3 regions of the Paraburkholderia atlantica genome follow, and region 2 is predicted to be linked to each of the others. Evidence: predicted binding sites of a transcription regulator. Region 2 holds the regulator's gene; each other region holds the start of a gene.
What was found. The regulator LexA, encoded in region 2, represses DNA repair genes until DNA is damaged. The targets are predictions, from matches to a motif close to ACTGTATNNNNATACAGT.
Positions count from the first base shown of each region.

Region 1: a site for LexA is predicted at 1,822-1,839, ahead of recA (recombinase RecA). Genes of this name have one in related genera too.
Region 3: a site for LexA is predicted at 2,426-2,443, ahead of BC1002_RS11040 (PA0069 family radical SAM protein). Genes of this name have one in related genera too.

Region 1 is NC_014117.1:2,846,686-2,850,835, reverse strand. It holds gene BC1002_RS12785 (sensor histidine kinase) at 1-880, opposite strand, end outside; gene BC1002_RS12780 (response regulator transcription factor) at 890-1,687, opposite strand; gene recA (recombinase RecA) at 1,941-3,017, shown strand; gene recX (recombination regulator RecX) at 3,025-3,792, shown strand; gene BC1002_RS12765 (DUF2889 domain-containing protein) at 3,922-4,150, shown strand, end outside.
Region 2 is NC_014117.1:1,491,850-1,495,999, forward strand. It holds gene BC1002_RS06635 (universal stress protein) at 1-191, shown strand, start outside; gene BC1002_RS06640 (DUF2939 domain-containing protein) at 263-871, opposite strand; gene BC1002_RS06645 (hypothetical protein) at 991-1,335, opposite strand; gene lexA (transcriptional repressor LexA) at 1,470-2,120, opposite strand; gene BC1002_RS06655 (sulfate ABC transporter substrate-binding protein) at 2,432-3,478, shown strand; gene cysT (sulfate ABC transporter permease subunit CysT) at 3,640-4,150, shown strand, end outside.
Region 3 is NC_014117.1:2,469,305-2,473,454, forward strand. It holds gene BC1002_RS11030 (PQQ-dependent sugar dehydrogenase) at 1-515, shown strand, start outside; gene BC1002_RS11035 (NINE protein) at 713-1,180, shown strand; gene BC1002_RS11040 (PA0069 family radical SAM protein) at 1,216-2,367, opposite strand; gene BC1002_RS11045 (Lrp/AsnC ligand binding domain-containing protein) at 2,513-3,001, opposite strand; gene BC1002_RS11050 (D-amino acid dehydrogenase) at 3,182-4,150, shown strand, end outside.

The sequences.
Region 1 (4,150 bases), 1.4 Mb from region 2:
GCGGCGTTTTCATCTGATGCGCGGCGTCGGCGATGAAGCGCTTCTGCAGCTCCATGTTCTGTTCGAGGCGCGTGAGCAGATCGTTGAACGACGTGACGAGCGGCTCGATTTCCGGCGGCGCGCGGCGCGCTTCGAGCGGCGACAGATCGTCGGGCCGGCGCGCGCGGATATGGGCCTGCAGCGCATGCAGCGGCTCGAGCCCGCGCGACAGCCCGAACCACACGAGCAGAATCGCGAGCGGCAAAATCACGAACTGCGGCAGGATCACGCCCTTGATGATGTCGTTGGCGAGCTGGCTGCGCTTGTCGAGCGTTTCGGCGACCTGTACCAGCACGGGCTGAGCGCCCGGCGTCTGCGGAAACTCGACGGTGGTATATGCGACGCGGATGTCGTTGCCGCGCAGCACGTCGTCGCGGAATTCGACGAGGCCCGGTGGCGGGCGGTCTTCCTCGTGCGGCAGCGGCATGTCGCGCTCGCCGGCCACCAGTTCGCCGCGCGTGCCGAGCACCTGGAAGAACACGCTGTCGACGTTGTCGGCGCGCAGGAAATCGCGAGTCGACTCGGGCAACGACAGCTCCGCGACGCCGTTGACCGGGTGGATCTGGCGCGCGAGCACGTAGGCGTCGGTTTCGAGCGCGCGGTCGAACGGCCCGTTCGCGATCGACTTCGCGACCAGATAGGTGACCGCGAGGCTCATCGGCCACAGCAGCAGCAGCGGGGCGAGCATCCAGTCGAGAATCTCGCCGAACAGCGAGCGCGGACGCGCTTCGGCGGCGGCCTCGGTTTCGTCGGGCGGGGCGAACGGATTGGCGTAGCGCGCGTCGCGCGCCTCGTCGAGGTCCGCCGCGTGCGCCGTGGCGCGATCAGCGCGTGCGGACATCGCTGGCCTCTATTTGTAGTGATGGCTCGCCGGCATCGCGGCGGACGACGGCGCGGTGGACGGTGGTGCCGTTTGTGCCGCTTGTGCCGTTTGCGACTCGGAGCCGGCAGGGGCAGCGGGCGCGTTCGCATTTGCCGGCGGCGCCGCCTTTTCGAGGCAGTAGCCGAGCCCGCGCACGGTGATGATGCGCACGCCGCTCGGCTCGATCTTCTTGCGCAGCCGGTGCACGTAGACTTCGATCGCGTTGTTGCTGACTTCCTCGCCCCATTCGCACAGATGGTCGACCAACTGCTCTTTCGAGACCAGCCGGCCGATCCGTTGCAGCAGCACTTCGAGCAGACCGAGCTCGCGTGCGGAGAGGTCGATCACCTGGTCGTTGACATAGGCGATGCGGCCCACCTGATCGAACGACAGCGAGCCATGCCGCACGACGGTCGGGCCGCCGCCGGCGCCGCGCCGCGTCAGCGCGCGCACGCGCGCTTCGAGTTCGTTCAGCGCGAAGGGCTTGGCCATGTAATCGTCGGCGCCGAGATCGAGGCCTTTGACGCGTTCGTCGACGCTGTCTGCGGCGGTCAGGATCAGCACCGGCAGGTTCGAATTGCGCGCCCGCAGGCGGCGCAGCACCTCGAGCCCGGACATGCGCGGCAGGCCCAGATCGAGGATCAATAGGTCGAACGTCTGCATTGACAACGCGGTATCGGCTTCTACGCCGCTTTTGACGTGATCGACCGCATAGGCCGATTGGCGGAGTGATCGAACCAGACCGTCCGCGAGTATGCTGTCGTCTTCGGCAATCAGAATTCGCATGGTGCGCCAGCCTGGCTTTGCCGGCACCGTGGGGCTTGCCCCGGCGCGCAGCGGTCTCCGAACATTATTGTGGGTAGTGGGGGTGACGCGACAGTAAAAATGCGCGTTCGCATCATATCGCGCTTGCCAAAACCACTGTTTTTTTATACAGTGTCTGCGTTTCGTGTGATGTCCTGAAGACTGCGCTCAATTCGAGCCGAATTCCGGACGTACACCTGCCTCAGACGCCGTTCATCATAGCAAAGGACGATTCATGGAAGAAAGCAAGAAAGGCTCGGCTGGACTGACTGCTGAAAAGAGCAAGGCTCTCGCCGCCGCGCTCGCGCAGATCGAAAAGCAGTTCGGCAAAGGGTCGGTCATGCGGCTCGGCGCAGGTGAGGCAGTCGAAGACATCCAGGTGGTCTCCACCGGATCGCTCGGCCTCGACATCGCACTGGGCGTCGGCGGTTTGCCGCGCGGCCGCGTGGTCGAAATCTACGGTCCGGAATCGTCCGGTAAAACCACGCTGACGCTGCAGGTCATCGCCGAAATGCAGAAGCTCGGCGGCACCGCGGCGTTCATCGACGCGGAACACGCGCTGGACATTCAATATGCGGGCAAGCTCGGCGTGAACGTTGCCGACCTGCTGGTCTCGCAGCCGGACACCGGCGAACAGGCGCTCGAAATCGCCGACGCGCTGGTGCGCTCGGGCTCGATCGACATGATCGTGATCGACTCGGTCGCGGCGCTGGTGCCGAAGGCGGAAATCGAAGGCGAAATGGGCGACTCGCTGCCGGGTCTGCAGGCGCGTCTGATGTCGCAGGCACTGCGCAAGCTGACCGGCACGATCAAGCGTACGAACTGCCTCGTGATCTTCATCAACCAGATCCGCATGAAGATCGGCGTGATGTTTGGCAACCCGGAGACCACCACGGGCGGTAACGCGCTGAAGTTCTACGCGTCGGTGCGTCTGGACATTCGCCGCATCGGTTCGATCAAGAAGAACGACGAAGTGATCGGCAACGAAACACGCGTGAAGGTCGTCAAGAACAAGGTGTCGCCGCCGTTCCGCGAAGCGATCTTCGACATCCTGTACGGTGAGGGCATCTCGCGTCAGGGCGAAATCATCGACCTCGGCGTGCAGGCGAAGATCGTCGATAAAGCCGGCGCATGGTACAGCTACAACGGCGAGCGGATCGGTCAGGGCAAGGACAACGCGCGTGAATTCCTGCGCGAAAATCCGGACATCGCTCGCGAAATCGAAAACCGTATCCGCGAATCGCTGGGCGTTACCGCGATGGCGGACGCCGTGACCGGCGCGGACGCTGAAGTCGCGGACGAAGAAGAGTAAGCATCACGTGATACGCAAAGGCCGGCCGTTGTCCGGTTCCGACTCCGGACGCTATCCGGACGGCCCGCGCGACACGGCGGATGGATCGCCTGATTCCGGCGATCCATTCGATCCGTTCGAATCGTTCGACGCACACGACCGCGCCGCAGGCCGCGGCCCGCAGCGCACGCGGTCTGCATCCGCTGCAGCATCGTCCAGCCCGGATTTCTCCGGGCGCGATTCCCCACCCCCGTCCGAAGTCACCTACACCCGCTCGCGTCGCCAGGCGGGCGAAGCAAAGCCGGGGCAGGCCGACCAGGACGACAGCAGAAAATCCCAACGCCCAACCCGTTCGTTGAAAGCACGCGCACTCGGTTATCTGTCGCGCCGCGAATATAGCCGCGCCGAACTCGCGCGCAAGCTGAAACCGTATGTCGAGGAAACCGATTCGCTCGACGCGGTGCTTGACTCGCTGGAAGCCGAAAACTGGCTATCGGACTCGCGCTTCGCGGAAAGTCTGGTTCACCGGCGCGCATCGCGGCTCGGCACGAGCCGCATCCTCGGCGAACTGAAGCTGCACGCGCTGAACCCGGCGCTCGTCGAAGAGGCGAGTGCGCAATTGCGCGAAACCGAACTCGCGCGCGCCCAGGCGGTCTGGCGCAAGAAGTTCGGCCAGCTGCCGCAAACGCCGGCGGAGCACGCGAAGCAGGCGCGCTTCCTGGCGTCGCGCGGCTTCTCCGGCGCGACGATCGGCAAGATCCTGAAGGGTATCGACGACATCTGCGACGGCGACTAGCACGGCAGCCCTGACGGCCGGTCGATTGCCGCGCCGTAACCCGGCTCGAGGCCATGCGCAATCGGGGCTGTCCCAAATACCCGTTATGCTAAAATCCAGAGGTTTTCCAATCCGGCCTTTCCTTCCCGCATGTCGCTCTCCCCGCCAGTGTCCCGTCAGTTGCGCCACCGTCGCGCAATCAGAGCGGAAGCTTACGAGCGAGCCGATGGCCTGTGGGATGTGGAAGCGTGCCTGACCGACGAAAAGCCTCGCGATGTGGCGCTTCCGTCGGGAATCCGGCCCAATGGTCAGCCGATCCATGAACTCTGGCTTCGCATCACCATCGATCGCAAGCTCAATGTCGTCGACGCCGAGGCGT
Region 2 (4,150 bases):
CGATCGACGAGATCGCCAATCTTGCCAACGAGTTGCACGTCGACCTCGTGGTGGTGGGTCATCGCTGCCGGACTGGTTTGTCGCGGTGGTGGATGGGGGCGGGCAATACGCCGCTGCTCGACCGCGTGTCGTGCAGCATTCTGGTGGCGTGCTCGTCGGCGCAGGAGCAGCAGCAGGCGGCTGCGGCGTAATCCGCACAACCCTGTCACGCGGCTGGCCGCAATGGCCAGCCCGCGCATCCCTTCAGTTCACGGCTTGAACCTCACTCGTTCAGATTGATCGCCGCGAGCTTCCACGTGACCAGACCTTCGCGACGAAAGATCGCCGAATAGTTCGCGTTGCCTTCGCCGCGTCGGTACGTGACAACGAACTCGTTGAGACTACGATAGCCGGCCGTGCTTTGACGCCCGGGGGGCGGCGCGCTTGCCTGAGTGGCGGTGTCGCCCGCGGCTGGTGCTTCGCCGCCCGCGGCTGGCGGCGCGGACGGTTGTTCGCCCGGTGTGCCACGCGGCGGCATGCCGTTCAGCAGTGCCGCGACGCCGTCGGGTGTCGCATAGGCATCGACGAGCGGGCCGATCAGCGTCACGCCGATCACCGCGCCGATCGTAGCCATCTTGTTGCCGGCATCCGCCTCGAGTCGGCGTGTCAGCATGGCGCCCACCTGCTGCTTCAGGCTATCGCGTAGCGCGGGGAAATCGACGTACTGATTGACGGTTTGCACGTCGCGCGCGTCTGCCGCGCGTTTGAGATTGTTCACCGCGAGATACGGTGACGCATAAATAAACCCCAGCGCGGCAATCACGATCACCACGATCAGCGTGATCAGCAGCGGCCGGGCGGCGCTGCCCTGTGTGCGTTTCGGAATTGTCATCGAATGGGACTCCACGTCAGTGATGATCTAACGTCGACCACGGCGAGGTCGAAACGATCCCATCCCACGCGAATCTCTGAACATCCGAAGTGCTTATTGCATGCGTGCTCAGGAATCGCTCAGGCTTCGAACACCGCGCCGTGCACGTTGGCTTCGTCGGCTATGCAACGATCGATCATACGGCATACGGCGTCGACCGTGCCGACCATGATCAGTCGCGACGGACCATGATAGACCCGCACCGGAGCGCGGCGCGCGGGCTCCGCGATATTCAGCGCCGAATTCAGCGATACGCGCGCAAACGCCGGCAACGACGACGGCAGACCGGAGGCTTCGGCAGGCTCGTCGAACAGCGACGGCGTGCGCGCCGAGGACGCCTCGATCGGCGCGCAAGGCGTGAGCTTGCGCAGATGGCGCAGACGGCCGAACTGGCGAAAAGGCAGCAGGCGGGCAAGGCGTTCCATGAGTCTCTCCAGACGATGCGGCTTAAATGCTCGGCGTAATGCGGGCGTAAATGCGTGCGGGCGAAAATGCGTGCGGGCGTAAATGCGACTTGAGTCGAACAAACCGGCGCGAGCGTTCCGGCGACAGCAAAAAATCAGAACTCGCTGGGGCGAATCAGTCCGACCGCGATCCCTTCGAGCGCGAAATCCGCGCTGCCGGTTTCCACGAAGATGTTGTCGTAGTCGGGGTTTTCGGCGATCAGCTCAATGCCGTTCGGCCGGCGCTTCAGACGCTTGACCGTCACGTCGTCGCCAAGCCGCGCAATGATGATCTGGCCGTCTTTCGCCTCGCTGCGCTTTTGCACCGCGAGCAGGTCGCCGTCGAGAATGCCCGCGTCGCGCATCGATAAGCCGCGCACCTTCAGCAGGTAGTCGGGCTTGCTCGAGAACAGCGCCGGGTCGCACGCGTAGTGCTGCGAGATATGTTCCTGCGCGAGGATCGGGCTACCCGCCGCAACCCGGCCGATCAGCGGCAGTGACAACTGCATCAGGCCCGCATGCGGCAGCGTGAACTGGTGCGGCGCATCCTCCTGTCCGGACAGCAGCCGGATGCCGCGCGACGCGCCGGCCGCCAGTTCGATCACGCCCTTGCGGGCCAGCGCGCGCAGATGCTCTTCCGCGGAATTGGCCGAGCTGAAACCGAGCTCGGCGGCAATTTCCGCGCGAGTGGGCGGAAAGCCGGTGCGTTCGATCGCCCGGCGGATCAGATCGAAAACCTGCTGCTGTCGTGCGGTGAGTTTTGTCATGGCCACTGTATGTATGAACAGGTGACTGTATTTTTATACAGTATTCGGCGCATTTCAAGCTTTACTTTAAGTTCGACGCAAGGGGCGCGCTGGGGCGTCGTTTATCGACGACATGACGGCGATTTCGGCGTCTGAACAGCCGGCGCGTCTGCCGTTACCACTTTTGGGCATTAAAAAATGAAGAAACATTATTTTTAATGATGAAAGGCCTTCGATAGACTGGCTCCCGGGTTGGCGCTCATGTGCACGTGACCGCGACGCAAAACGACACCAGACGCTCAACAGCGGACATCACGCGGAGAAAAACTGAAATGAACCATCGGCATACGGGGCTTGCGGCTCGAACCAGAAAACTGATCACGGCGCTAGCCGTCGGCGCGGCGGGTACGCTCGGCATGTTGGGCGCTAGCGGTGTCGCGCACGCCGACACCACGATTCTGAACGTGTCCTACGATCCGACGCGCGAGCTGTATCAGGACATCAATCAGGCATTCGGCAAGGAATGGAAGGCCAAGACCGGCGAAGCCGTCACCTTCAAGCAGTCGCACGGCGGCTCGGGCGCGCAGGCTCGCTCGGTGGTCGACGGTCTGCAGGCCGACGTCGTGACGCTCGCGCTCGCATATGACATCGACGCCATCGCGAACAAGGGGCTCGTCGACAAGAACTGGCAGAAGCGTCTGCCGGACAACGCCTCGCCGTACACGTCGACGATCGTGTTCCTCGTGCGCAAGGGCAACCCGAAGCACATCAAGGATTGGGACGATCTGGTGAAGCCGGGCGTGTCGATCGTGACGCCGAATCCGAAGACCTCCGGCGGCGCGCGCTGGAACTACCTGGCCGCGTGGGCGTACGCCGCTCATCAGCCGGGCGGCAACGATCAGAAGGCCAAGGAGTTCGTCGGCAAGCTGTACAAGAACGCCGGCGTGCTCGATTCGGGCGCGCGCGGCGCGACCACCAGCTTCGTGCAGCGCGATATCGGCGACGTGCTGATCGCGTGGGAAAACGAGGCATTCCTGTCGGTGAAGGAGTTCGGTCCGGATAAGTTCGAGATCGTGGTGCCGTCGGTGAGCATCCTGGCCGAGCCGCCGGTCGCGGTGGTCGACAAGGTCGTCGACAAACACGGCACGCGCAAGCTGGCCGACGCGTATCTGAACTTCCTGTATAGCGAGGAAGGCCAGGAGATCGCCGCGCGCAATTTCTATCGCCCGCGTTCGAACAAGGTGCCGGCCGATCTGACCGCGAAGTTTCCGAAGCTGAAGCTCTACACGATCGACGATTCGTTCGGCGGCTGGACCAACGCGCAGAAGACCCATTTCGCGGACGGCGGCGTGTTCGATTCGATTTATCAGCCGCAGTAAGAACCACCGCCTGAATCACGGGCAGAGGCAAAGAGGGCGCGCCCAATGGGCGCGCTTTCGGCTAACCGGGCTCCGGTGGCCAGCAGGGCGGCAATACCGCAGTACCGCAACACAGCAAAACGAATCACCGCGCGAGCATCAACCATGAACGAGTATCCAGCATGACCACGTTGACTTTCCGCAAGCCGAGCGCATTGCCCGGCTTTGGCCTGACACTCGGCATCACGGTGGCTTATTTGAGCCTCGTGGTGCTGATTCCATTGGCGGCGACCTTTCTGAAAACCGCGACGCTCGACTGGGACCAGTTCGTGCGCGCGGTCACGTCGCCGCGCGTACTCGCGTCCTATCGGCTGACGTTCTTCTCGGCGCTCGGCGGCGCGCTGATCAACGCGGTGTTCGGCTTTCTCGTCGCGTGGGTGCTGGTGCGCTACACGTTTCCGTTCAAGCGCATCGTCGATGCGGTCGTCGATCTGCCGTTCGCGCTGCCTACCTCGGTCGCGGGCATCTCGCTCGCCGCCGTGTATGCGGGCAACGGCTGGATCGGCCAGTTCCTCGTGCCGCTCGGCATCAAGATCGCGTTCACGCCGGCCGGCGTGCTGGTCGCGCTGACCTTCATCGGCCTGCCGTTCGTCGTGCGCACGGTGCAGCCGGTGCTCGAGGAATTCGAGCGCG
Region 3 (4,150 bases), 980 kb from region 2:
ACCCGGTCACCCACGAACTGTGGTTCACCGACAACGGTCGCGACCTGCTCGGCGACGATATCCCGAGCGACAAGCTCAGCCGCGCGCCACAAGTCGGCATGAACTTCGGCTTTCCGTACTGTCATGGCGGCGACACGCCCGACCCGCAGTTCGGCAAAGATCATCCGTGCAGCGAATTCACGCCGCCCGTGGTCAAGCTTGGCGCGCACGTGGCGGCGCTTGGCATGCGCTTCTACGACGGCCCGATGTTTCCAGCCGACTACCGCAACAACATCTTCATCGCCGAGCACGGCTCGTGGAACCGCAGCAAGAAGGTCGGCTACCGCGTCGTGCGCGTGATCACCGACCCTGACGGCAGCCACGCGCGCCAGCAAGTCTTTGCCGAAGGCTGGCTGCAACCCGGCGAATCGGTCTGGGGCCGTCCCGCCGACGTGCTGCCGCTTCCGGACGGTTCGCTGCTGATCAGCGACGATACCGCCGGCGCGATCTATCGCGTCACATATTCGGCGCCGTAGCGCGCGGATGCACGGATGTCCCGGCTGACCGGCCGCACTCATCTTCAGCCAGGTGTGGCGCATCCCGCCGCCCGCTTTCACCGCGGGCGCCCGCCCCCAACGTGACCGCCCGCCCGCCGCAGGCGTAGAATGCGCGTCGGTCCGCGCCCTGCGGCGCGCCGCTCCTTTCGACCGCCTGTCACTCTGCCCACCCGTTCATGTCCACCGTTGCCTCGACCTCCCCGCGCTTCAGATCCAAAACGCTCACCGCCGCGTTGGCGTTCCTGTTCGGCAGCCTCGGCGCCCATCGCTTCTATCTGTATGGCATGCGGGACATCTTCGGTTGGGCCCATTTGCTCGGCACGCTGATCGGCATTCCCGGCGTGATGCTGCTGATCGCGACCGAGCGCGGGTCGGTCCCAGGCTGGGCGCTCGCGTCGATTGGCGCGGTTTCGTTGTTCGCGGCGTTTCTGGCCGCGCTCGTCTACGGGCTGCGTCCGGATGAGAAATGGGATGCGCAATTCAACGCCCACACGCAACGCAAAAGCCGCTCAGGCTGGACGGTGATTTTCGTCGTGATCTTTTCGCTGCTGATCGGTGCGTTTCTACTGATGACCGGTCTCGCGCTTGCGTTTCAGACCTACTTCGAAAGTCAGGTTGAGGCGGCCAAAGCGATTTCGCAGTAACGCCCCGTAGCGGGACCAGCAAGCATTCCCTCGCGCTAGAAAAGCCTAAGTTGCGGATTGTCGCGCGCCGGTGCGCTTGGCTGCTCGGCGCGCAGCGACTCGATCCGGCGAAACTGCGACATGTCGAGAATGCCGCGGTCGCGCCCGCTCAGCCCTAACCGGCGCACGGCCTTGTGAAAGCGCTGCCTCAGCAGATCCGCCCATAAGCCCTCTCCCTTCATGCGGGTCGAGAACGACGAGTCGTAATCCTTGCCGCCCCGCATATCGTGCACACGGTTCATCACCCGCTCGGCCCGATCCGGGAAATGTGCGCTCAGCCAATCCTTGAACAGCGGTGCGACCTCCCACGGCAACCGCAACACGATATAGCTCGCGTTGCTGGCGCCCGCTTCCGCGCACGCGTCGAGCACGCGCTCCATGTCCGGCTCGGTGACGAAAGGGATCACCGGCGCGATGCTGACGCCGACCGGTATGCCCGCCTCACTGAGCGTTCGGATCGTGCGCAGCCGACGCGACGGCGTGGCCGCGCGCGGTTCGAGCGTGCGGGCGATGTCGGCGTCCAGCGTGGTGATGGTGATCGCCGCCATGAATTGCCCGCGCTCCGCCATCGGCGCGAGCAGGTCGATGTCGCGCTCGATCAGCGACGATTTGGTGATCGCCGCGAACGGGTGATTGCGCTCGCTGAGCACTTCGATCACCCGACGTGTAAGTCGCAAGTCGCGTTCGGCCGGCTGCCATGCGTCGGTCGCGACACCGAGCGCGATCGGCTCGGGCACATAGGATTTCTTCGACAGTTCCCGCTCGAGCAGTTCGGGCGCGTTGATCTTCGCGTAGATGCGGCTTTCGAAATCGAGCCCCGGTGACAACCCCAAATAGCTGTGCGTGGGCCGCGCGAAGCAATAGATGCAACCGTGCTCGCAACCGCGATACGGATTCAGCGACACATTGAACGGAATGTCCGGCGACGCGTTGCGTGTGAGGATAGTTTTCGCGCGTTCCTCGAACACCTGCGTGCGCAAAACCTTCGGCTCGCTGTCTTCGTCGGCCGCCTGCCAGCCGTCGTCGACGGCCTCGCGCTGGTCGACTTCGTAGCGGCCTTGCAGATTCGTGACTGCACCGCGCCCCTTGCGAGGCGCCGGCGGCGCGATCGGAAATTCGGGAATGTCAGGGGTGTCGGGGTCGTCCACGGCGGGCCACGCAAAGCAAACGCAAACAGGAAGCGCCAAAGGAAAACGGCGCAAAATACCTGTATAAATATACAGTGTTTACGCCGTTTGTCGAGCACTTCGTTGCCCGCGAGAGCGTGATGAGCCTCGTCAGCGATCAAGGCACTTAGTCGGTCACCGCGATGGTCAGCGTCTCCTTGATTTCCTCCATCACCACATAGCTCTTCGACTGCACCGCCCCCGGCAACTGCAGCAGGATGTCTCCGAGCAACTTGCGGTAGTCGGCCATTTCGCCGATGCGCGCCTTGATCAGATAGTCGAAATCGCCCGACACGAGGTGGCACTCGAGCACCTCGGGAATCTTCTGCACCTCGCGCCGGAACTGGTCGAACATGTTGCCGCTCTTGTGGTCGAGCGTGATCTCGACGAACACCAGCAGCGCCGCGCCCAGCTCGGCCGGGTTCACCCGTGCGTAGTAGCCGGTGATCACGCCGTCGCGCTCCATCCGCTTGACGCGCTCGATGCATGGCGTCACCGACAAACCGACCCGTTCCGCCAGGTCCTTCATCGCCATACGGCCGTCTTGCTGCAGGAGCCGCAGGATCTTGTGATCGAGCTTATCGAGAGCCCGCACGGGATGGCGCTGGGTACGCATAGTGTTTTTGCTGAAAATGATGAAAATACGATAACAAAACCTGCTTCACTGTTAATAGTATAGCGGTTAACACTGGGCGGCCGGCATTTCACCTCACGTTGCAGCGCGTTGAATCGAATCAGATCGAATCCAGCGACGCGCGCCTTGCCCTCACTCAATTCTTGGATATCCGGAGCAGCTATGCGAGTCGTCGTTTTGGGCAGTGGCGTCGTCGGTGTGACGAGCGCGTATTACCTCGCGCGCGCCGGTCACGAAGTGACCGTCATCGATCGCGAGGCCGGCCCGGCGCTCGAAACCAGTTTCGCCAATGCGGGCCAGATCTCGCCGGGCTACGCGTCGCCGTGGGCCGCGCCGGGCGTGCCGCTGAAGGCCGTCAAGTGGATGTTCCAGAAACACGCGCCGCTCGCGATCCGCCTCGACGGCACCGCGTTCCAGCTGCAATGGATGTGGCAGATGCTGCAGAACTGCACGGCGCCCCGCTATGCGGTGAACAAGGGCCGCATGGTGCGGCTCGCCGAATACAGCCGCGACTGCCTGCAGGCGCTGCGCGCCGACACCGGCATCCAGTACGAAGGCCGCACCGGCGGCACGCTGCAGGTATTTCGCACGCAGCAGCAGTTCGACGGCGCCGCGAAAGACATCGCCGTGCTGGAGGAAGCCAACGTGCCGTACGAACTGCTGACCGCTGACCAGCTCGGCAAGGCCGAACCGGCGCTCGCGGCGGTGTCGCACAAGCTCACCGGCGGCCTGCGCCTGCCCGGCGACGAAACCGGCGACTGCCAGATGTTCACGACGCGCCTCGCGGCGCTCGCCGAGCAGTTGGGCGTCAAGTTCCGCTACAACACGCCGATCGACGCGCTCGCGATGGCCGGTGGCCGGATCGCCGGCGTGCAGTGCGGCGGCGAACTCGTGCGCGCGGACTCGTTCGTGGTCGCGCTCGGCTCGTACTCGACGCGCTTCCTCGATGGCATGGTGAAGATTCCGGTCTATCCGCTGAAGGGCTATTCGATCACCGCGCCGATCGTCGACGCGACTGCGGCGCCGGTATCGACCGTGCTCGACGAGACCTACAAGATCGCGATCACGCGCTTCGATGACCGGATTCGCGTCGGCGGCATGGCTGAGGTCGTCGGCTTCGACAAGTCACTG